4 regions of the Mesobacillus sp. AQ2 genome follow, and region 1 is predicted to be linked to each of the others. Evidence: riboswitches for the same ligand, from Rfam matches in the RefSeq annotation. Region 1 holds a riboswitch; each other region holds the start of a gene.
The links. A riboswitch is a leader RNA that binds a small molecule or an ion and turns the genes downstream of it on or off. The one in region 1 is predicted to bind thiamine pyrophosphate.
Positions count from the first base shown of each region.

Region 1 (5,126 bases):
TCGCTACACTTAATCTCCTCTTTTGACCCTGGCTTAATGAAAAGGGGTGGCTGTATTCCTTATCCTCCATCCGCAGGAGTTTCAAAATTTCTTTTAATCTATCGTTTTGCTCATGTTTGTTTTGCCCCTTCAAGCTATAAAAGATTTCCTCTTTTACTGAATCCGTGATGAATTGATGTTCCGGGTTTTGGAAAACATAGCCCATTTTTCTCCATTTAGATGTTTCAAGCCAATCATCTAACCATTTTCCATAAAATTTTATTTCTCCTTCAAATTCGAGAAGGCCTGACAGACATCTTGAAAAGGTCGTCTTGCCCGAGCCGTTGGATCCTGCTATTGCTATAAATTCCCCTTCCTTTATAGACAAACTGATGTTTTCAATGATTGCTTTGTTGGTTTTTACATAGCTGACACCATTGGTTTCGAAAATGAATGCAGAGTGATCGTCTCTTTTCCTGTGCTCTTTACCTGAGAGGAGCTGGAGACATTTTTGGAAATCGTCTGTCTTCCTGATGATTTCAGCGATTGTAATGGGCAGGGAAGAGGTTGTGAGCAACCCGGCATTTCGCAATCTTAAACCAGCATCTACAGCCCTGGGGAGCCAGATTCCTTCCTTCGCCAGCATTTCTGCATAATCGGAAAAACAAATCCCTTCAGGTCCATCAAATATCAATTCACCCTCAGTGTTTAAAATCAGGCAGCGATCCATAAAATCCTGCCAATAATCAAGATTATGTTCGATGACAAGGATACTGAATGGGCGTTGCTTTTTCAAGCTTTTTAGCGTCCTGACAAGTTCAAAACTGGAGGCGGGATCAAGGTTTGCAGTTGGCTCATCAAGGATTAGCATCTCTGGCTCCATAGCCAGTGCACAGGCAATCGCGAGCTTTTGTTTTTGTCCTCCTGAAAGGCTTTGTATCACACGCTTCTTCATGGGAAGCATATCCACCAGTCCAAGAGCATTACGTATCCTTTGTTCAAATTCGGTTCTCGGAAGCCTGATGTTCTCAAGTATAAAGATTAATTCTTCTTCAACTGTCTGCATGCAGAATTGAGAATCTGGATCCTGCATGACCAAACCGATTTTTTGATTGATCTCTCCAGGAGCGAACGAGGAGATCTCAAGGCCTTTATATTGGATGCTTCCAGTTTTGATTCCGCCGATAGAGTCTGGATAAAGATTATTTAGACAATAAGCGAGGGTGCTTTTCCCGGAACCGCTTGGACCAAGTATAAAAATGTTCTCATTTTCATTAATATTAAAAGAGATATTTTCAAGTATGGAATCGTCCTCAAACTTGAAGTTTAAATTGGAGACTTCAAGCAAGGGAGTCTTATGCTGGCCGCTCATCGGCAAGCTTTTCCTTTCTTGCTTCTTTTCCAAGAGGGAAGCTATTCAGTGCCCCGGTCCTGGCAAGGCTGTCACTTATGTATTTGCCTGATAGTCCGGCTAGCAGTGCCCCGCTTAATAATCTTACAAAAAACATTGCTGCCACATAGCCTGGGGATAAAGCAGAAAATCCTCCCAAAAAATATCCCCAGACAAAACTGGTGATGGAAGATCCCATACCTGCAGTAATCAGTACCCATGTTGAGTAGTTTTTCCATTTTGTTGCGGCGAAGACTGCTTCAGCTCCCAGTCCCTGAATAAGACCTGCAAGGATCAGTCTTGGTCCTACGGCATTTCCAAGCATAACTTCTATTATGGCCGCTATGGTCTCTGACAGTACAGCTGCTCCAGGCTTTCTGATGATATAGGCAGCGATGATTGAAACAATGAACCAAATACCAAAAATCAAATCATAGCCTATCATACCGAATAACCCGACCAGAACATTTCCCACCTGTAAAAAAAGCAGGTACACGACACCGAAAACGACTGCAAGGACGGATAACACAATCACTTCACGAAGTTTCCAATTTTCGATCATTATTTTGCCTCCTTTCTTGAAGGACTATTTGCTGACATGGTTACAGTCATTACAATATGGGAAGAATCACTGGACCTCGCTCCGTCAAATGCTTTTTCTAAACCAGTGAATACCTGGTTCGCATCCCCATCAAGCCTGGAGGCATAATGCACTCCGCCACCGAACACACCTTGTTCCTCAACGGTCTTAATTTGATCCATGATTACCTCCATATAATTCGCTATTCCCAGTGGATAGAGTGCGAACTGGCAGGCAACTTCCTGGCTGATGCTGTTTGAGAGTTTTTCATTTAGCAATATGGAGTCTTCTGCCATCAAGGTATCGCCTGCAGAATCGCCAGGGCATCCATTTGAAAAGGTAGCATTCAGGACTACATGGTCTCCGCCTTTTGAAGCATTTAAAAAGATTGCTTTAACAACATCAAATACATGTTCAGACCGCCCGCGTGCACAGGTGCTAATATCATCTGTCTTCATCCATACTTTTGTTGTGTCTACTTCTTTCAGTGCTGACAGGATTATTTCCACGAATCTGTCTGACATGGGGTAAATCGAAAATCTTGCCCCAGTAATCTCGCTTGTACCGCACAAATTCTTTTCCATTTTCTCAACGACTCCCTTTTTTTAAGTCTCGGAAAAACAAAAACTGCATCCAGCGTGATGGATGCAGTCGAATACTATCGCTTATAAAAAAGGGGAACGATGAGTTTCTCCCGCACTTCCCCACGCTGGTATTATCCAGATCGAGTAATAAGGGTCAGAACAAAGTTCTTCTCAGCAAAAAGCTCCCCTAGTGCAAAAATCTATGCAGTTGTTGTTTCCAAAATTATCTTAAAGCAATTGTCCGGAATTGTAAATGGTTAATTATTTAAAAATAAATCATTCATAATCCTGGTGAAAAACCTTTCTAAGGCGGTATTCATCCAGAGTACCAAGTTCACTGTTGAGAAGCAATTCCATTTCCTCTAATGCACTTTTCGTAACCAAAGGATCACTTATGGCCCAGTTAACAGTATAAACGAAGTAATAATCTTTGATTTGGCGGAAAATAACTACGGAGTTAGGATACTTGTCAAATTGAGCTTTAATATTATATCTTTTTGTGTATGACCATATTGTCAGTTTCATAGATTATCTCCATCTTTTATCTTCTAAAAGGCATATATTTATAAGATACCCCTTGCGGATGGGGCGGAAACTGGTTCCGGGAACAACATAGTGTTTTATACTGAAGGAATATGCTAAAATAGAGGTCGTTGCAGTATAGTTAGCGACATATATCTACATAATATCAGATTGCTAGCAGATAGATAGAAGTTTTTGAAGGAGTTGGAGGGAAGTCAGCATTATGAATGAAGCCCAAAGGATTCAGTTAAACGTCAGGGTATCCAAAGAGACCTCGGACAAGCTTGATGAAATTGTAGAATACTATCAGGAAAATACGAAAATTGGCAGGATCTACAAAGGTGATGTTTTGACAGATATTATCGAAAAATCATATGAAATCATGCTCAAACAGAAGAGGCTGAATAGATAAAAACAGTGTGACAAATTGTCAATGAGTAAATGTGGCAAAATATTGAACAAAATAGTTGCGCTAATCAATAATTAGTCGTATTATTTAAATAATCTGAATAAACGATAAGGTGGTTATTGATTATGATGCGTATGGCAATTGCAGGTGTAGCCGGCTTTGTCCTTGTGTTCATTGAATCATATATTGTCATGGTCCTAAAAAATTATGAAGCGATCGATTTTGGGGGGATCGCCCCGTTTGTCAGTGTCTGGACAATGAATTTTTTCCTTGTTTTCTCAATTTTGACCCATATTAAATTTTGGTATGAAGACCGTGAAGCTCAGCGTGAAGAAGAAGCTGCAGAAAGAGATAGGTTCATCAGTTAATTAAGACGGAGAAAGGCAAAATCGCCTTTCTCTTTTTTTTTATTATGCATTTTCCCCATTTTCAATTCGGTCACGTTCTGCTTCTTCAGCCGCAATCCTTAATTCCTGGAAGAATAGCTGATCATTGCACACCATGCTGTGCTGCTGATCATGTTCAAGTTCCTGTTCAGATTTAATAATGTTGTTTTGCTCTCTTTTCACTTGATTCATCCTCCTTACTTTAAACTTCTCAGTGTTTAATTTCCCTTACCTGCAAAAATCATGCAAACATATTTCTATTTTCAAAGTATTTTCCCAATACCAATATTTATACAAACCTTTAATCAAGCTTGGCCGGATGAGGAAGACTATATCAAAAATAGTAAAGGAGTTAGCCCAAATGGAAGCCATTTATTATTATGATGATCAAGTTCATTATCTTAAAATTGAGATTTTAGCAACTTCTAAGGAATCATCTTGGCAGGCTTACGTTTTTGACGATAATTGGAATGATATCCTTAGCAGTGCTTCATCTATATCCGAGAGGTTCACAGAGACAATCGAGTTTGCTAAGGAAGCATTTGGCATCCGAGGAAGGCTATCTATAGTGGAAGATCTTCCTCTTGATAACTCGCTTAAGGAGGCATTGGAGATAATGTTATTCCATTTGCAGGCATTGCTATTTTCGTCAGCTATCTTAGTAGAAAACGACTGCGAAGCATTGGAACGTTATGGTTTTACAAAGGAAATCACAGCTGAGGGAAGAACTTTTTATCTCCTCGTCTCTGATGAAGCGGAACAGGACTCATGCAGGTTTTTATAAGCCAACACGAGCAAGTTGATTTATAAGAATGAAGCCTTTTCTTTTCTAAATGAAAAGTCTTTTTGTATGCAAGAGCAAAGATTATTGCCATGGCAGTGTTTTAAAAAACACCAATAAAAATGGTTAATGTTTATTCCTGAAAGGGTAGGAGAAAGGGGAATGATTTATATACAGAAAGGAAGATGAGGCTTTGTCTGGCAAAATTAATGTAACTATCAACGGTGCCGAAGTGACGGCTGACGGAAATCAAACAATCCTTCAATACCTTTCAGACAGCTCGATTGAGGTACCAAATGTATGTTTTCATCCAAGCCTTGGACCTATCGAGACATGTGATACCTGTATTGTAGAAGTGAACGGGGAAATGGTCAGATCGTGTTCGACCGTCCTTAAAAACGGCGATATCATCGACACAGTTGCGCCTGATGTCAAGAAGGCACAAACAATGGCAATGGATAAAATCCTTTATAACCATGAACTGTACTGTACAGT
Region 1 covers NZ_CP126080.1:2,850,017-2,855,142, reverse strand. Annotated here, with positions in the region: gene QNH36_RS14320 (ABC transporter ATP-binding protein) at 1-1,351, opposite strand, end outside; gene QNH36_RS14315 (ECF transporter S component) at 1,335-1,931, opposite strand; gene QNH36_RS14310 (YkoF family thiamine/hydroxymethylpyrimidine-binding protein) at 1,931-2,533, opposite strand; TPP riboswitch at 2,634-2,732, opposite strand; gene QNH36_RS14305 (hypothetical protein) at 2,810-3,058, opposite strand; gene QNH36_RS14300 (hypothetical protein) at 3,279-3,467, shown strand; gene QNH36_RS14295 (hypothetical protein) at 3,590-3,832, shown strand; gene QNH36_RS14290 (hypothetical protein) at 3,875-4,033, opposite strand; gene QNH36_RS14285 (hypothetical protein) at 4,212-4,634, shown strand; gene fdhF (formate dehydrogenase subunit alpha) at 4,825-5,126, shown strand, end outside.

Region 2 (5,126 bases), 2.2 Mb from region 1:
GAACTTTCACATAGTTTTTTACGGATGGCAAGAAGATTGGAGCAAATGGAAGACATGAGAAAGGAGTTCATCTCGAACATTTCGCATGATATCCAGTCCCCTCTTTCCAATATAAAAGCATATACAAATCTATTGGAAAATAAGTCAGTCAGTGCAGAAGAAAGAGGCCATTACTTTTCGATTATTAATGGTGAAATCAGAAGACTGTCTACTTTAACCAAACAACTATTAATCCTTGCCTCGTTAGATCGTAATGAGGATATATTGAAAAAAAGACGTTATAATGTGGGCCAGCAAATTAAGGAATTGCTGCGAAATTATCAATGGCTGGTAAATGAAAAAAATATTATGCTCAGCTACACCTTACCAGACATTGAAATCAACGGAGACCCTTCTCTCCTGAATACTGTTTGGGATAATTTATTGACGAATGCCATCAAATATAATCAATCTGGCGGCAGTATCGACATATCGATTGAAGAAAAAGGGGAAATGATCGCAGTAATCTTTGAAGATACAGGAATAGGATTGAGCAAAACAGAAATAGAGAGGATCTTTGATCGCTTTTATCGGGCAGATACATCAAGAACAAGGACAACCGAGGGAACAGGACTTGGGCTTTCGATTGTCTGGACTGTTGTCAAGCTGCATGATGGCCATATTAAAGTAGATAGTAAAGATCATGAAGGAAGTACTTTTATTATCGAGTTGCCAAGTAACTAAGAAACCCAATACTGTGTCATTTATTGTGGTATTGGAAGGGAGAATCACATGCCTGCATTAAAGTTATTTTTGCTGCAGGAGGATTACAATAATTTATCGGAGCAGATGCGTTAATCTCATGCCTTTTTGCCTTTTTTAGGAATGCACCCGTGTTGTTGGACTTCCTGGATTCAGGCATATGTAAAAAAATCCCCTCTTAATGGAAAGTACCTGGCCATTAAGAGAGGGATTTTTTGTTATTGAAAATTTATTTCTGCGGCGATAGTTCACTTTCTATGACCCATTTATGGTTTTTTACTTCTTTACCTGTTTCAGTATTTTTGAAATCTACCATATAAACCGTTGTTTCTTCGGCTGAATCAATTACAGCAGTGGCTCCATTCATCCCCTTCATATGGTCTGCATTCAATTTGACTTCATCGCCAGGCTTGAATGGTTCTTTGCCTGCGTTCTCAATTTCTTCATGAATGACCCATTTATGGTCCTCTACGCGTTCACCACCATTTGTAGGAGTATAGGAAACCGAATAAACTGTTGTATTATAGGCTCCTGCAATGGTTGCAACTGCCCCGTCCATTCCCTTCATATGTTTTGCGTGCATGACAGCTTGGCTCCCAACCGGGTAGGTTGGATTTTCCGCAACTTCTAGTTCTTCGGGAACCTCACCTGAACTTGAATGATCCATTTCCATATGTTCATTGGATTCTTCCGTTTTTTTATCTGCGTTATTTTCAGGTGGAGCTGAAGTGTTGTTGTTTCCGTTACAAGCAGATAAAACGAGAGCCATAATCAGAGTGATTATAATGGACAAAAATTTATTGGATTTCATTAAAAATCATCCTTTCTTCTATTTGGATTTTTTAATCAATACAATTCCCTTTGCAATAGGATGGTTCGATTGGGTTTCAACTGAATATGCCAGGGTTAAAAGTTCTTCCTCACTTATTCCCTGGACAGGAAAAATATCTGTTACTCCGAAGTTTCCCTCGGTTAGTGTCCCCGTGTTATCAAAAACAATCCGAACTCCTTTATATGTCCCTTCGGATGCCACTCTATTAGGAATTAACAATCCCTTTTTCGCTGCTATGGCGGTTGACCGTGATGTTACTAAAGGACCCGCCAAACCAAGTGCATGGGGGCAAGCGATAATTAAAACAGTAACCATTCGTTCCAAAGCAAATTCGAAATCACCTGTGGCAGCCCAATAGGCAAGTGTAATGATACCCGCAAGAACTGCTGCGCAAAATAGCCATTTATGCCATTGTGGTTCCTCCTTTCAGAAGTATCAAAGTTAACCATTATTTTTCCGAAAACAATGTCCTAATCGCGTGATAAGCATTCGATATTTTTATACCCTACACCCCTATCGTAAAACTTATTTTTTATATGGCTTTCTAACAGAAGAGGTACTGTATGAACTTGAAATGAGGGATTTTTTAAAAATGATTAATAACATAAGTCAACCAGCCTTTACGAAGCTGTGTTAATCGTCTTCATGTTTTTAGAATAATGATAGAATTTCATGTAATTATTTGTACTCTCTAAGGAAGAGGGAGAATTTGGTCGGTATTTGTCTAAGGGCTTCTTTAGCTAAACTCCTTGAAAGTGTGTTCTATTGTCCATATAGGCAATAAGCACTCTATTGCTTAAAAAACTTTTCTTTATTTTTCGTATTGTGTATACTCGAAGGGAACTGAATAGCAATAACTAGGGGTGCCCAATAGCTTGGGCTGAGAAAGGGACGCGTTAAAGTTCCTTGACTCTTTGGACCTGATCTGGATCATACCAGCGTGGGGAAGTTGACAAGTGCACAGTCTTTTTGTGCAGAGACATTCGCGGTTAAAGCCGGTCCATCTTTATGTGGGCCGGCTTTTTTACATACTAGGGAACTTCCCAGGTGCCAGATCTCGTCCCTCAATTTTAAAAAAGGGAGAGATGATCAGTGAAAACAGCAAAATCATTAAACCAGGACAGCATTTCGATTATGGCAAGCTTCTCTGGGAGCAAAAAAGTCTATGTGGAGGGCTCGCAGCCTGATATTAGGGTTCCGATGCGAGAGATTGAATTAAGTCCGACCAGCGGATCTTTTGGAGAGGAAACCAATGAGCCGGTTCGCGTATATGATACGAGCGGTCCCTATACGGATCCTGCTTATACACCCGATCTTAGAAAGGGTCTTCCTCCACTGAGGAGCAGGTGGATTCAGAGACGAGGGGATGTTGAAGCGTATGAGGGCCGGAAAATAAAGCCCGAGGACAATGGATACTCAAGTGAGCATGACCCGCGGGCAAATGATAAGGTTTTTCCGGACCTATCGCGTAAGCCATTGAGGGCGAAGGAAGGGAAGAATGTTACCCAGCTGCATTATGCCAAAAAGGGAATCATTACGCCGGAGATGGAGTTCATAGCGATACGGGAGAATATGGACCCGGAATTTGTGAGATCTGAAGTGGCAAGGGGCAGGGCCATCATTCCTTCCAATATCAATCATCCTGAGACTGAACCCATGATTATCGGCAGGAACTTTCATGTCAAAATAAATGCGAACATTGGGAACTCGGCCGTCTCCTCGTCCATTGAGGAAGAAGTGGAAAAAATGACGTGGGCTACCCGATGGGGTGCAGATACAATCATGGATTTGTCTACAGGAAAAAACATTCATACGACACGCGAATGGATTATCCGGAATTCAGCTGTTCCGGTTGGCACTGTTCCGATTTACCAGGCGCTTGAAAAAGTGAATGGCATTGCTGAGGACCTTAGCTGGGAAGTGTTCAAAGATACCCTGATTGAACAAGCTGAGCAAGGGGTTGACTACTTTACCATCCATGCAGGCGTCTTGTTGCGGTATGTTCCGCTGACTGCCAGACGATTGACCGGAATTGTCTCAAGAGGCGGTTCGATCATGGCACAATGGTGCCTTCATCACCATAAAGAAAACTTCCTTTATACACACTTTGAAGAAATCTGCGAAATCATGAAGGCATATGATGTGGCCTTCTCTCTGGGAGATGGTTTGCGCCCGGGATCGATTGCTGATGCCAATGACGAGGCCCAATTTGCTGAGCTCAAAACACTTGGGGAGTTGACGAAGCTTGCGTGGAAGCATGATGTACAGGTAATGGTTGAGGGACCCGGGCATGTTCCGATGCATTTAATCAAGGAGAACATGGATAAGCAGCTGGAGATTTGCCAGGAAGCTCCATTTTATACACTAGGACCGCTAACCACTGACATCGCGCCGGGATATGACCACATTACATCTGCGATCGGAGCTGCGATGATCGGCTGGTACGGTACAGCTATGCTCTGTTACGTAACGCCAAAGGAACATTTGGGACTGCCGAACAAAGACGATGTGCGTGAGGGTGTGATCACCTACAAAATTGCCGCCCATGCCGCTGATCTGGCAAAGGGCCATCCTGGAGCGCAAAAAAGGGACGATGCCCTGTCGAAAGCCCGTTTTGAATTCCGTTGGAGAGATCAGTTCAATCTTTCATTGGATCCTGAACGCGCATTGGAATACCACGACGAAACATTGCCGGCTGAAGGTGCAAAAACTGCTCACTTCTGTTCTATGTGCGGACCTAAATTCTGCAGCATGAGAATCTCCCATGATATCCGGAACTATGCAAAAGAGCATAAGCTAGAGCCGGAGGACGCAATCAAGAGGGGACTTGTTGAAAAAGCAGAGGAATTTAAAAAAGCCGGAGGAAAGCTTTATCAATAAGAACTGATTAAAAAGGCGAGCCGCTTTCTATTTTTATCTAGTAATCTCTTAAGTCCGTCTTTTTGCGCCTATTTTCACACCTTTAAGTCGATGAATACATCGTTCAGGTAACTTTTTCCCAAACTCATGGAATGGTCATTTAGCATTTTTTACAGGTTTAATTGATTAGTAATTCCGTATGCGAAGGGGATAAATTGTCTATTAAGAGCCATTTCACTTTCTCTGTTGCGTTTCAATCATAAACTGGGGCCAGCGTGAATGTCACGATTAGTGTTGGGCCTCGGTAAGGAAAACTTCTTCAAAGCAGCAGATGACAGCTTGTATCAAGCGAAAAGGAACGGCAAGAATCAAACCATAATCGCGGAAATATCCAAAAAAGAACCTGTGTAGACGACTCGAAACGGAGTCAATTACACAGGTATTTTTGTACATCATGTTTCTTTAATGAGGGTCGGGGAATACATTACACTTAAGGGTGTGAGACTACAGAACCGTCCCTCTGTCTAAAAGAAAATGATCTTCTTTTCACGTCTGCCAGCTTCATTTTACTCTATATGGTTGAAGCTGTAGGTTAAGTCCTGCTGCCTTAGGGAGCAGGAGTATGATGACATAACTTGTCACACTACTCTATAGTGGCTGTGCCAGGAATTATGAAAATTGACGAATTAATGAA
Region 2 covers NZ_CP126080.1:688,184-693,309, forward strand. Annotated here, with positions in the region: gene QNH36_RS03460 (sensor histidine kinase) at 1-723, shown strand, start outside; gene QNH36_RS03465 (YdhK family protein) at 971-1,552, opposite strand; gene QNH36_RS03470 (HAD family hydrolase) at 1,571-1,888, opposite strand; TPP riboswitch at 2,423-2,537, shown strand; gene thiC (phosphomethylpyrimidine synthase ThiC) at 2,708-4,453, shown strand; gene QNH36_RS03480 (hypothetical protein) at 4,712-4,843, shown strand.
Region 2: linked by a shared signal. The riboswitch ahead of thiC (phosphomethylpyrimidine synthase ThiC) and the one ahead of QNH36_RS14310 (YkoF family thiamine/hydroxymethylpyrimidine-binding protein) in region 1 are both predicted to bind thiamine pyrophosphate.

Region 3 (5,126 bases), 1.6 Mb from region 1:
AAGCTCTTTTCTCATAATAAGCTTGAATTTTATAAAGAAAACTAGGTCATTCAATCCAATTTAGTAGTCAATAGCAACAAAGTTTGAGAAAAGAGCCTAAATAAAAGACCCTGCCGGCACCGGCAAGGGTCTTTTTGTGATGTTAGTTCTCCATCCTTATTAATGGCAAAAGCATGATGAATGAAGTTTTATCTGGCTCTGATGAGCATGCAAGTATGCCTTTGTGCTTCTCGATTATTTCCCGGCAGACAAATAACCCTAGGCCGGTTCCGAGCGTTTTTGTTGTGACGAATGGCTCGAAAATCGTCTTCAGCAACTGGTCGGGAATGACCGGTCCATTATTGGAAATCTCGATTTTTATATGTGTATCATTCACGAAGTATCCCTTGATTTCAATTTTAGGGTCAGCACGATACTGGCTCAACACATCAATTGCATTAAAGATGATATTGATCAAGACCTGTCTGATTTCATCGGAATATCCATACAATTCCATGTCATCTGCTACTTCCTTGGCAATCCGTACATTGGTGTCGAGGATGCTGGGATAAAGGAAATTTAAAACCTCATCAATCATTCTGTTTAATGAGAAAAGTTTTTTTTCCTTTCCAATTAGTTCTTTTTTAGAAAGAAGCAGAAATTGAGAGATCCGGAAATTGAGTTGTTCAAGCTCCCCGGAAATGATATCAAGATACTTCATATCCTCGTGTTCGGATCTCAACAGCTGGATAAATCCCTGGATAGAAGTCAGCGGATTGCGGAATTCATGGATAAAACTTGACGTCATCTGGCCGAGCAATGTCAGCCGGTCCTTATGGGTGGAGTCGATGAATTGGTTTTTTTCCTCAATGATTTTGTTTTTCTGTTCATTGTAGTAAGATACTGCGTAATACAGGAAGGTATCAAAACAGTAATTGATTCGGTTGATGGACTCCTGCATATCTTCCCATTCCATATTCATTTTGTGCAGGTGCTTGTAAAGTACAGATCGTCCTGAATTGACATTGTAGACAAAATCCCCAATATTGATGTCTGCGCGAACTCGTTCTTCTCCTACCATAAAGGCAAGTTTTTGGAGGTGGTCCTCCAGTTCTTCATTTGTCTTGGAAAAAACAGAGAGAATGATTTCATACATTTTCTCAGCGTTCTTGGTTATTTTTTCTTTATATGGATCATCTTCCGAGACGATGATTTTTACAGCCCAGTCGGCAATGAGTTGTTCCCTTTCACTAGTCAGGAAGCTAAGCAAACGGTTATCCGTGATTGGCAGCATTTTATTAAGTCCCCCAGTTTTTCTTTTCGATATTAAAGATTCGAGGTGCAGCTCGAAATCCCTTTGTCGAAAATTGAGAACATCCGCTGAATAGCGTCGAATCGATAAAAACGTGACAAAAGACCGATATTTTTAGCAACTTGAGGTGAGATTTGTCTTTTTTGATTCGACAAGGATTGGAAAAATAATATTTAACTTGTGATAAGAAAGAAGAAGTAGTATATTCATAGTGTAGAAACTAAATAATAACCACAAGGGGAGCTGCCAGAGAGCAGCTGAGAGTGAGCGGCCGAGTTCTTACCCTTTGAACCTGTTAGTTAATGCTAGCGAAGGAATGTGGATGCGATAGGAAAGCAATCATGGGAATCCTATATCGATCCCCTGATTGCTTTTTTTGTTTCTGAAGCAGAAAAGGCGTGTTGAAAACGGACCTCATTCTGGAAAGAAGGAGGAACAGTTATGAAGCAAAAACAAACATTATTTTTAGTGGAAGTGGCAGTGTTTTCCGCACTGGCTTATTTGTTGGATTTATTCTCGGGATTTTTATTTTCTCGAATCTGGCCGCAGGGCGGTTCAGTATCAATCGCGATGGTACCGGTTTTCCTGATGGCATTTCGCTGGGGAATCAAGGGAGGAGCCATCACAGGGCTTCTGCTGGGACTACTGCAATTCATCCTGGGATTCTCGCAAATATTCCATCCTGTCCAGGGAATCATCGATTATTTGATGGCTTTCACTGTATTAGGGTTTGCCGGTATTTTTGCAAGACAGATCCAAGAGAATATCAGGAATGGATATAAAAAGAGGTGGATAGGATTGATCATCGCGGGGACCTTCCTTGGAAGCCTGCTTCGCTTTATCGCCCATTTCTTTTCCGGCTGGGTCTTTTTCGGAGTTTGGGCGCCAGAAGGACAGCCGGCTTGGCTGTATTCACTCATCTATAACGGAACCTATATGATTCCAAGTATGATTTTAAGCGCAATTATCATTATTCTTGTCATTGGCTATGCTCCATCAAGGATGGTCAAATCGACACTTGTAAGCAATAAAATGTGATATATCAAGGAGAGCTGACAATTCATTCAGCTCTCCTTTTTCACCTTTATAATATACCCGTTAAGGTATGTGATGAGCGTGAAACTGAAACTCGGAAAAATTGTCAATTCTATGGAGTTTTCCATATTCTCATATGTTATAAGTGTGTTTTGTGATTTATGTCACAGTGAAAGTGACCTGAAACTGATTAAATAAAGATAATCATTCTCAATTAGATATAAAAAACTAACAAACTGAAAAAAGGTGATGGCTATGCTGGGAAAATTAAAGACTGGTGAAAAAGGCCGGATCATGAATATTGCTGGAACTGACAAATATGTCAGAAGAAGATTGCTTGATTTCGGGATTTCTGAAGGATCGGAAGTATGCATAAAATGCATTCTGCCTTTTGGCGGCCCGGTCATGGTTGAATCATGCGGCCAATGCATAGGTATCCGCCGCAAGGAAGCATTACGGATCGAAGTGGAGCGAGTATGATGAACATAGCGCTTATCGGCAATCCGAATACCGGAAAAACTTCGTTATTTAATAACTTAACAGGATCATATGAATATGTTGGCAACTGGAGCGGAGTAACGGTCGAAAAGAAAGTTGGCCTTTTCAAGAATGGAAAGGATCAGCTGATTGATTTACCAGGAGTCTATACGCTCAATCCATTGTCGAAGGATGAGGGTGTGGTTACGAACTTTTTCCTGGAGGATTCGTTCGAGAAACTTTTGAATATCCTCGATGCGTCGCAATTAAGGCGTAATTTGCACCTTACCCTGCAGCTTCTGGAATATGGCGCCCCGATCACTATTGGTTTGAATATGCTTGACGTTGCAAAAAACAGGGGCATACAAGTCGATATTGAACAGTTGTCAAAATCATTAGGGGTCCATGTTGCTCCTGTCGTGGCAAGATCAGGAAAGGGCTGTAACGAACTTGCTGAACTTGCGACAAGAGAACCGTCAGGAACTGGCAAAACAAATCTTGTGTATTATGGAAAAGCAATAGAGGAGGGAATCCTCCAGCTGGGGCTGAAATTGGATGGGAGGACACGATTTCCTGTTCGCTGGCTGGCCATTCAATTGTTTGAAGGGAATCCCTATGTTAAAAACTATTTGACTGCCTTTTTGCCATCGGAAGAAATCGAATCACTTGTCGACTCTATCATTGTTACAGAGCAACAACAATCAGGGAGCAAACAAGCGCTGGACCAGGTAATACATCGCAAAAGAAGTGAAGCGATAGATAAAATTGTATCTGCTGCTACAACGAGACCGGAAAATGGAAAAATACCATTGACTGAGAAAGTTGATATGATTGTGACGAATAAATTCCTCGGGATTCCGATCTTCCTGGTCATGATGTATATCATGTTCATGCTTACCTTTGACTGGCTTGGCTTCCCGCTTTCAGATAAACTGGACACAATCTTATCCGGACCTGTGACAGCTGGTATCGCGGCGGCACTTAACTGGGCAGGAGCATCCTCATTTATAAAAGACCTTGTGCTTGATGGAATTGTGGCCGGGGTAGGTGGAGTTCTTGTCTTTGTACCACAAATCTTCATTTTGTTCTTTTTCATTTCCCTGCTCGAGGATTCAGGGTATATGGCCCGTGTCGCGCTAGTCATGGACAGGTTGATGGAATCTGTAGGCCTCAACGGGAAGGCATTCATCCCGTTGATGATCGGTTTCGGCTGCAATGTGCCAGGCATCATGGCGGCAAGGACGATTGAGACACCAAAAGAGAGATTAATGACCATCCTGCTGACGCCGCTGATGTCATGTTCAGCCAGGCTTCCTGTATATGCTTTGTTTGTAGGTGCTTTTTTTACAGGGCATAAGGCCGCTGTGGTTCTTAGTTTGTATGTACTAGGGGTGGCAATCGCCCTTATTCTGGCCAAGGTCTTTTCAAAGACACTGTTGAAAGGGGAAACCTCCGTTTTCGTCATAGAGCTGCCTCCATACAGAATGCCGCAGGCAAAAGCGCTTTGGAGAAGCACTTGGGATAAGGGAAAAGGATTCGTAAAAAAAGCCGGTACTTTCATCTTTGCAGGCTCTGTCCTGATCTGGCTGCTCGCCTATGCCGGTCCAGACGGCATGAATGTCAGCATGGATGAAAGCTATCTGGCGCTTCTGGGGGGAATCTTTGCTCCTCTGCTGGCTCCTATAGGATTCGGAACCTGGCAGGCAAGTGCTTCACTTTTCACTGGTTTCCTGGCTAAAGAAGCGATTATTTCAACGATGAACATCATCTACTTTGTCCCGGATGAAGCAAGCCTCCAGGGGCTGCTGGCGATTCATTATACACCACTTGCTGCATACAGCTTCATGGTGTTCATCCTGCTGTATATTCCTTGCCTCGCGACTACTGCGACCATTTATAAGGAAACAGGCTCAAAACGCTGGACCGCTTTTTCAATCGGTTATGCACTTGTCATCGCTTACCTTTTGTCACTGGCCATCTACCAGGGCGGAATGCTGATGGGATTCAGCTAAAAGAAGCTCGAAGGAGGAAGGGAACATGATCGCAAATATTTTGATCGGCGGGGCCATATTCGGCTATGCCGGCTGGGCCTTCTACCGATTCATCAAGAAGTCAAAAGAGGGAAAATGCGCTGCCTGCTCCATCCAGAGCTCGTGCTCCAGCAGCTGCGGCATCAGCCAGAAAAAACAAATCAAATAAGAAAAAGGGGTTCGGAATCATCAAATTCTGAACCTTTTTATTTAAATCCGGGAAAAATTATGCTTCTTTTCTATCATTTCAGTATGAAATGATAAAAAGTATTTTGAATTTCGAATAAACAAGT
Region 3 covers NZ_CP126080.1:1,288,098-1,293,223, forward strand. Annotated here, with positions in the region: gene QNH36_RS06390 (histidine kinase N-terminal domain-containing protein) at 143-1,273, opposite strand; TPP riboswitch at 1,518-1,625, shown strand; gene thiT (energy-coupled thiamine transporter ThiT) at 1,733-2,329, shown strand; gene QNH36_RS06400 (FeoA family protein) at 2,582-2,806, shown strand; gene feoB (ferrous iron transport protein B) at 2,806-4,815, shown strand; gene QNH36_RS06410 (FeoB-associated Cys-rich membrane protein) at 4,841-5,002, shown strand.
Region 3: linked by a shared signal. The riboswitch ahead of thiT (energy-coupled thiamine transporter ThiT) and the one ahead of QNH36_RS14310 (YkoF family thiamine/hydroxymethylpyrimidine-binding protein) in region 1 are both predicted to bind thiamine pyrophosphate.

Region 4 (5,126 bases), 1.8 Mb from region 1:
TCTGCGGACCTGTGCGGCATCCTCATCTTCCTGGCCGATATGGACACCATCTGCATCAAGCTCCAACGCCAATTCAATATCATCATTCACAATGAACGGGATGTCGTTCTCCTTGCAAATCTTTCGCAGTCTTTTGCCAAGCTTCTGCTCTTCCAAATCACAAAGACTTCCTTCTCCTTTTTCACGGTATTGAAAAATCGTGATCCCTCCGCGAATCGCTGCTTCAAGCACAGTAACGGGATCCTGTAAACAATTCGTGCTGCCGGCGATAAAATATACCTTCAGCAAGCTTCTCATCTTTTCAGGACTGATTCTTGACATGAGGAGGCCCCGCTTTCTCTTTTCATATTGTAGGCCCAGTGATTAGTCGGCCCATGTCCATGTCCATTTCCGATCATCAGCGGGTTGGCAATGGCTGCCTGGATGAACTCCTTAGCCACCGAAACCGCTTGATGGACCGAAGAACCTTTTGCAAGCTGTGCTGTGATAGCTGCAGAAAAAGTACAGCCTGTTCCATGGGTGTTATTCGTTTCAATCCTTGAAGTGGAGAAGTAAGCAAATTCCTTTCCGTCAAAGAGGACATCAATAGATTCGTTTGTTTCCTCATCATGGCCGCCTTTTATCACTACATTTTTCGCTCCAAGGGCATGGATTCGTTTGGCCGCTTCCTTTTTTTCATCCGTACCGCGAATCGACATGCCTGTCAGCACTTCGGCTTCGGGGATATTCGGGGTGATGATGTGACAGAGCGGAAGCAAATGTTTTTTCAGGGCCGATACAGCCTCCTGCTGGAGCAATGAGGCTCCTCCCTTCGCAATCATGACAGGATCGACAACAACCTTATCCCAGCCGAACTGCTTTATTTTTTCCGAGACCGCTTGTATGATTTCCGCGTTAAAAAGCATTCCTGTTTTCAGGGCATCCGCTCCAATGTCCTCACCGACTGATTGGATCTGTTCGCCTACCGCCTCAGGGCTCATCGGAAAAACTCCCTGGACACCAAGCGTATTTTGCGCGGTAACAGCAGTCAGGGCAGATGTGCCAAATACCTTCAGTTCCTGGAATGTCTTCAGGTCAGCCTGGATTCCGGCTCCGCCGCCGCTGTCAGATCCTGCGATTGTCAGTGCTTTTTTCATATTCATTACCTCCATTTTTCGAAAGAACTTTTATTGTAGATTTCCTCAGCATCCAAATGGTAGAGCTGGTTCAGGAACTCCACTTGAAAACTCCCTGGTCCCTGCAAGGCACTTTTGTCAGCGGCAACTTCGGCTGCCACTCCGTAAATGCTCAATGCAGCAGTTGCTGCTTTCAAAAAATCCTTTTCCACTGCTGTGAATGCCCCGATTACTGAGGTCAGCAGACATCCAGCACCGGTTACCTTCGTAAGGATTGGGTGTCCATTTCTGACGACAAACGTAGATTTCCCATCTGTAATAACGTCTTCTTTCCCTGTCAGTGCCACAATTGTGTTCAATTTTTGGGCAGCGGATTCTGCCAGCTCGATCACATCCCCATCTGAATCCCCTGCGTCAACACCCCGTATGTTCCAGACTTCCCCTGCTACATTGGCAATTTCCGCGGCATTTCCTCTGATGACCGAAATCTCCAGTTCGTCCATCAGCCTTATTGCAGTTTCCGTGCGATAAGCAGTCGCCCCGGCACCAACCGGATCAAGAATGACTGGAACTCCATGCTCATTTGCCGCTTTACCGGCAATCGACATGGATTCGACGACTTGTGGCCTCAACGTACCAATATTCAGCACAAGGCTGCCCGCTATGCTTGCCATTTCGGCAACTTCCTCTTGTGCATAGGCCATCACTGGAGATGCACCAAGAGCCAGCAGCCCATTGGCCGTAAAATTCGTGACCACAACATTCGTGATGTTATGTACAAGTGGATTCTCTCTGCGGACCTTCTCCAGCAAACCAGCAATCTCTCGTTTTTCCATTCCAATTCCTCCTTCATCCATCCTCAGACCGCCATCTGCGACCTCAATTCCTTCTCCTTAATCCATCACCAGGCCGCCGTCTACGACCATATTTTGTCCGGTAACTGCACGCGCCCATGGTGAGGCGAAGAACAAAATTGAGTCTGCAACTTCTGCGGGATCGGTGACTTTTCTAAGAGGTGTGGACGATTCGATTAGCTGGAATACTTCCTCAGAAGTAGCTGAGCTTGCGTCGGTCATTTTTAGCAGTCCTCCCGAAACCATATTGACGGTAATGCCATACTTTCCAAGATCAATCGCCATATTCCTTGTGAATCCCAGCAGCGCAGCCTTGCTTGTTGTGTAGTCATGGTAGGCGACAACCGGATTCTGGAAGAGGTTCGTGCCAATATTGATGATTCTGCCAAACTTCTTTTCTTTCATATTTGGCAATCCCGCCTGGATGGTATTCAATGAACCGCGGACAGCTCCTTCAAGCTGCTGTTGGTAATCCTCCCAGCCTACTGCAAAAGCATCCTTATTCGCCACAGGATCAAACTTGAAATTGACCAGTGCATTATTGACGATGGTCGTAATCGGTGTCCCAAAATGTTCTTTTGCCAACCTGAACATGCTTTTGACCTGTGCAGGATCACGCACATCCGCCCTGAGAGCAAGGGCATTTTCGCCAATGGTCTCTGTCAGAGCCTTTGCCTTTTCTTCATTCTGAAAATAGTTGATGACAACTTTTGCACCTTCCCTTGCAAAAGCTTTGACCGTTTCTGCACCAAGGCCACGGCTTCCTCCAGTTATTAAAACTACTTGATCTTTTAACTCCATTTGTGTCAACCTCCTTAAAATATAAAAAGCCAGATCCATATATAATGGACCTGGCTTAAAAGCAAAGTAAGAAAATTTCTCTCACACTACTTTCCTACGCTGGTATTACCCAGATCAGGTCCGAAGGGTTAAAAGACTTAGCGTCTTCCTCTCAGCCCGCAGCAGGGCACCCCTAGTAGTAAATCGAATATTCAATTGTCTTTATCCTAGCCTTATCTCCTATATATGTAAAGTAAAAAGTTCATATTCTGCTATTTTTCAGTTCTTCTTTGATTTCTTCCAGTAGACTAAGCTGCTGGTCCTGCTTTTGGATGATACTTGCAGTTAATTTTTGCAGTGTAATCGTTATCGACCAGAGTGACAGCAGCAAAACAATGATGACGCCAAGATCAATCATCTTTCTTTTTCCCTTCGGTTAAATCGTCAAATGGAGTGTAATGATTGCTTGGCAAATTACCGGAGCGGATTATCTTGAAAATCAGATAAAACACGACAAACAGCACTATGAACGTGAAAAAATACCCCATACTGTCCAGCCTCCTTTACTTTCATTATACAATAAACATGATACAAAAAATGGAATTTTCATTCTTTTTAAAATGGTCTTCTTGATCATCTATGCTAATATGAAAATATACATATGAATGGGAGATGAAAGCAATGAAAAACGAGATAATCGAAAGATTCACCTCTTATGTCAAAATCGACACACAGTCCAATGAAAACAGCGAGAAAACTCCATCGACCGAAGGCCAGCTCACCCTTGCCAATATGCTTGTCGAGGAACTAAAATCGATTGGCATGGAGGAAGTCACGATTGATGAAAACGGTTATGTGATGGCAACACTTCCTGCAAATACCGATAAGGAAGTCCCAACGATCGGGTTCCTTGCCCACGTCGATACGGCAACTGATTTTACAGGCAAAAATGTCAACCCGCAGGTTGTCGAAGACTTCGATGGCAATCAGATCATCCTGAATAAGGAGCAGAATATCATCCTGTCGCCAGCGGATTTCCCTGAACTGCCTCAATATAAAGGCCATACATTGATTACGACCGATGGAACGACTCTTCTCGGTGCTGACAACAAAGCAGGGATTGCCGAAATCATGACGGCGATGGCTTATTTGATCAAGCACCCTGAAATCAGGCATGGTAAAATCCGTGTTGCTTTCACCCCGGATGAAGAGATTGGCAGAGGCCCTCATAAGTTTGATGTAAAAGCATTCAATGCAAAATTCGCCTACACCGTTGATGGCGGCCCGCTTGGCGAGCTGGAGTATGAAAGCTTTAACGCAGCCGGCGCCAAGGTGACTTTTAAAGGAAAGAACGTCCACCCCGGAACAGCAAAGGGCAAAATGGTGAACTCCGCCAAAATCGCGATGGAATTTAACAGCAAGCTTCCTGCCGAAGAAGCGCCTGAGCATACAGAAGGATATGAAGGCTTCTTCCACCTGAGCTCGATTAATGGGGATGTCGAGGAGACGACGCTGAGCTACATCATCCGTGATTTTGACCGTGACAGCTTCCAGGCACGCAAGGAATTGATGCAGAAAATCACCAATGAACTAAGGCTTACATACGGCGAAACCCGGGTTGAACTTGAAATGAACGACCAGTACTACAACATGAAGGATAAAATCGAGCCAGTAAAAGAAATTGTCGACATCGCCTATGAAGCAATGGAAAACCTCGGCATCAAGCCAATCGTCAAACCAATCCGCGGCGGCACTGACGGCTCTCAGCTAAGCTATATGGGATTGCCGACACCGAATATTTTTACCGGCGGAGAGAATTTCCACGGAAGATTCGAATATGTCTCTGTGGATAACATGCTTAAATCTGTTGAAACCATCGTAGAAATCGTAAAGCTTTTTGAAGCAAAAGCTTAATCACTAACATCATGAAGCCAGATTCCCAAATCAAAAGGAATCTGGCTTTTTTCATGAACTATCTACACCGAAATCAGTCTCAGGTCCCATCTGGATTTAAATCCGTGGTGCATTGGGAAGAGGAATGATTTACCTTATTCTGAATATAGAAAGAGTTGGAAGGGAGATTTTATAAATGAAGCGGATTTTAGTTATTTTCCTTGTGATTACCGGGGCTTATATCGGGTGGAATTATCTGTTTGACGGGGATGGACTGAACTTTGCCAGAGCAAAAGACTCAGTGAAGGTGAGCAATGGTACGGAAAAGATCTCGATTGATGTTTCCAGTGTCGCGACGAAGATTGTGCCAGAGGACCGTGATGATGTGCACGCTGAACTTGAAGGCAAAGGCTCGGTAAAAGTCAAGCGCCATGGGGATGAAATACAGGTATGTGTTAAGCGAAGAGGATTCTTCTGGTTCAAT
Region 4 covers NZ_CP126080.1:1,093,654-1,098,779, reverse strand. Annotated here, with positions in the region: gene thiE (thiamine phosphate synthase) at 1-321, opposite strand, end outside; gene thiD (bifunctional hydroxymethylpyrimidine kinase/phosphomethylpyrimidine kinase) at 294-1,142, opposite strand; gene thiM (hydroxyethylthiazole kinase) at 1,142-1,951, opposite strand; gene QNH36_RS05430 (3-oxoacyl-ACP reductase) at 2,009-2,770, opposite strand; TPP riboswitch at 2,845-2,954, opposite strand; gene QNH36_RS05425 (hypothetical protein) at 3,012-3,167, opposite strand; gene QNH36_RS05420 (DUF3951 domain-containing protein) at 3,160-3,297, opposite strand; gene pepT (peptidase T) at 3,431-4,663, shown strand; gene liaG (LiaG family protein) at 4,839-5,126, shown strand, end outside.
Region 4: linked by a shared signal. The riboswitch ahead of QNH36_RS05430 (3-oxoacyl-ACP reductase) and the one ahead of QNH36_RS14310 (YkoF family thiamine/hydroxymethylpyrimidine-binding protein) in region 1 are both predicted to bind thiamine pyrophosphate.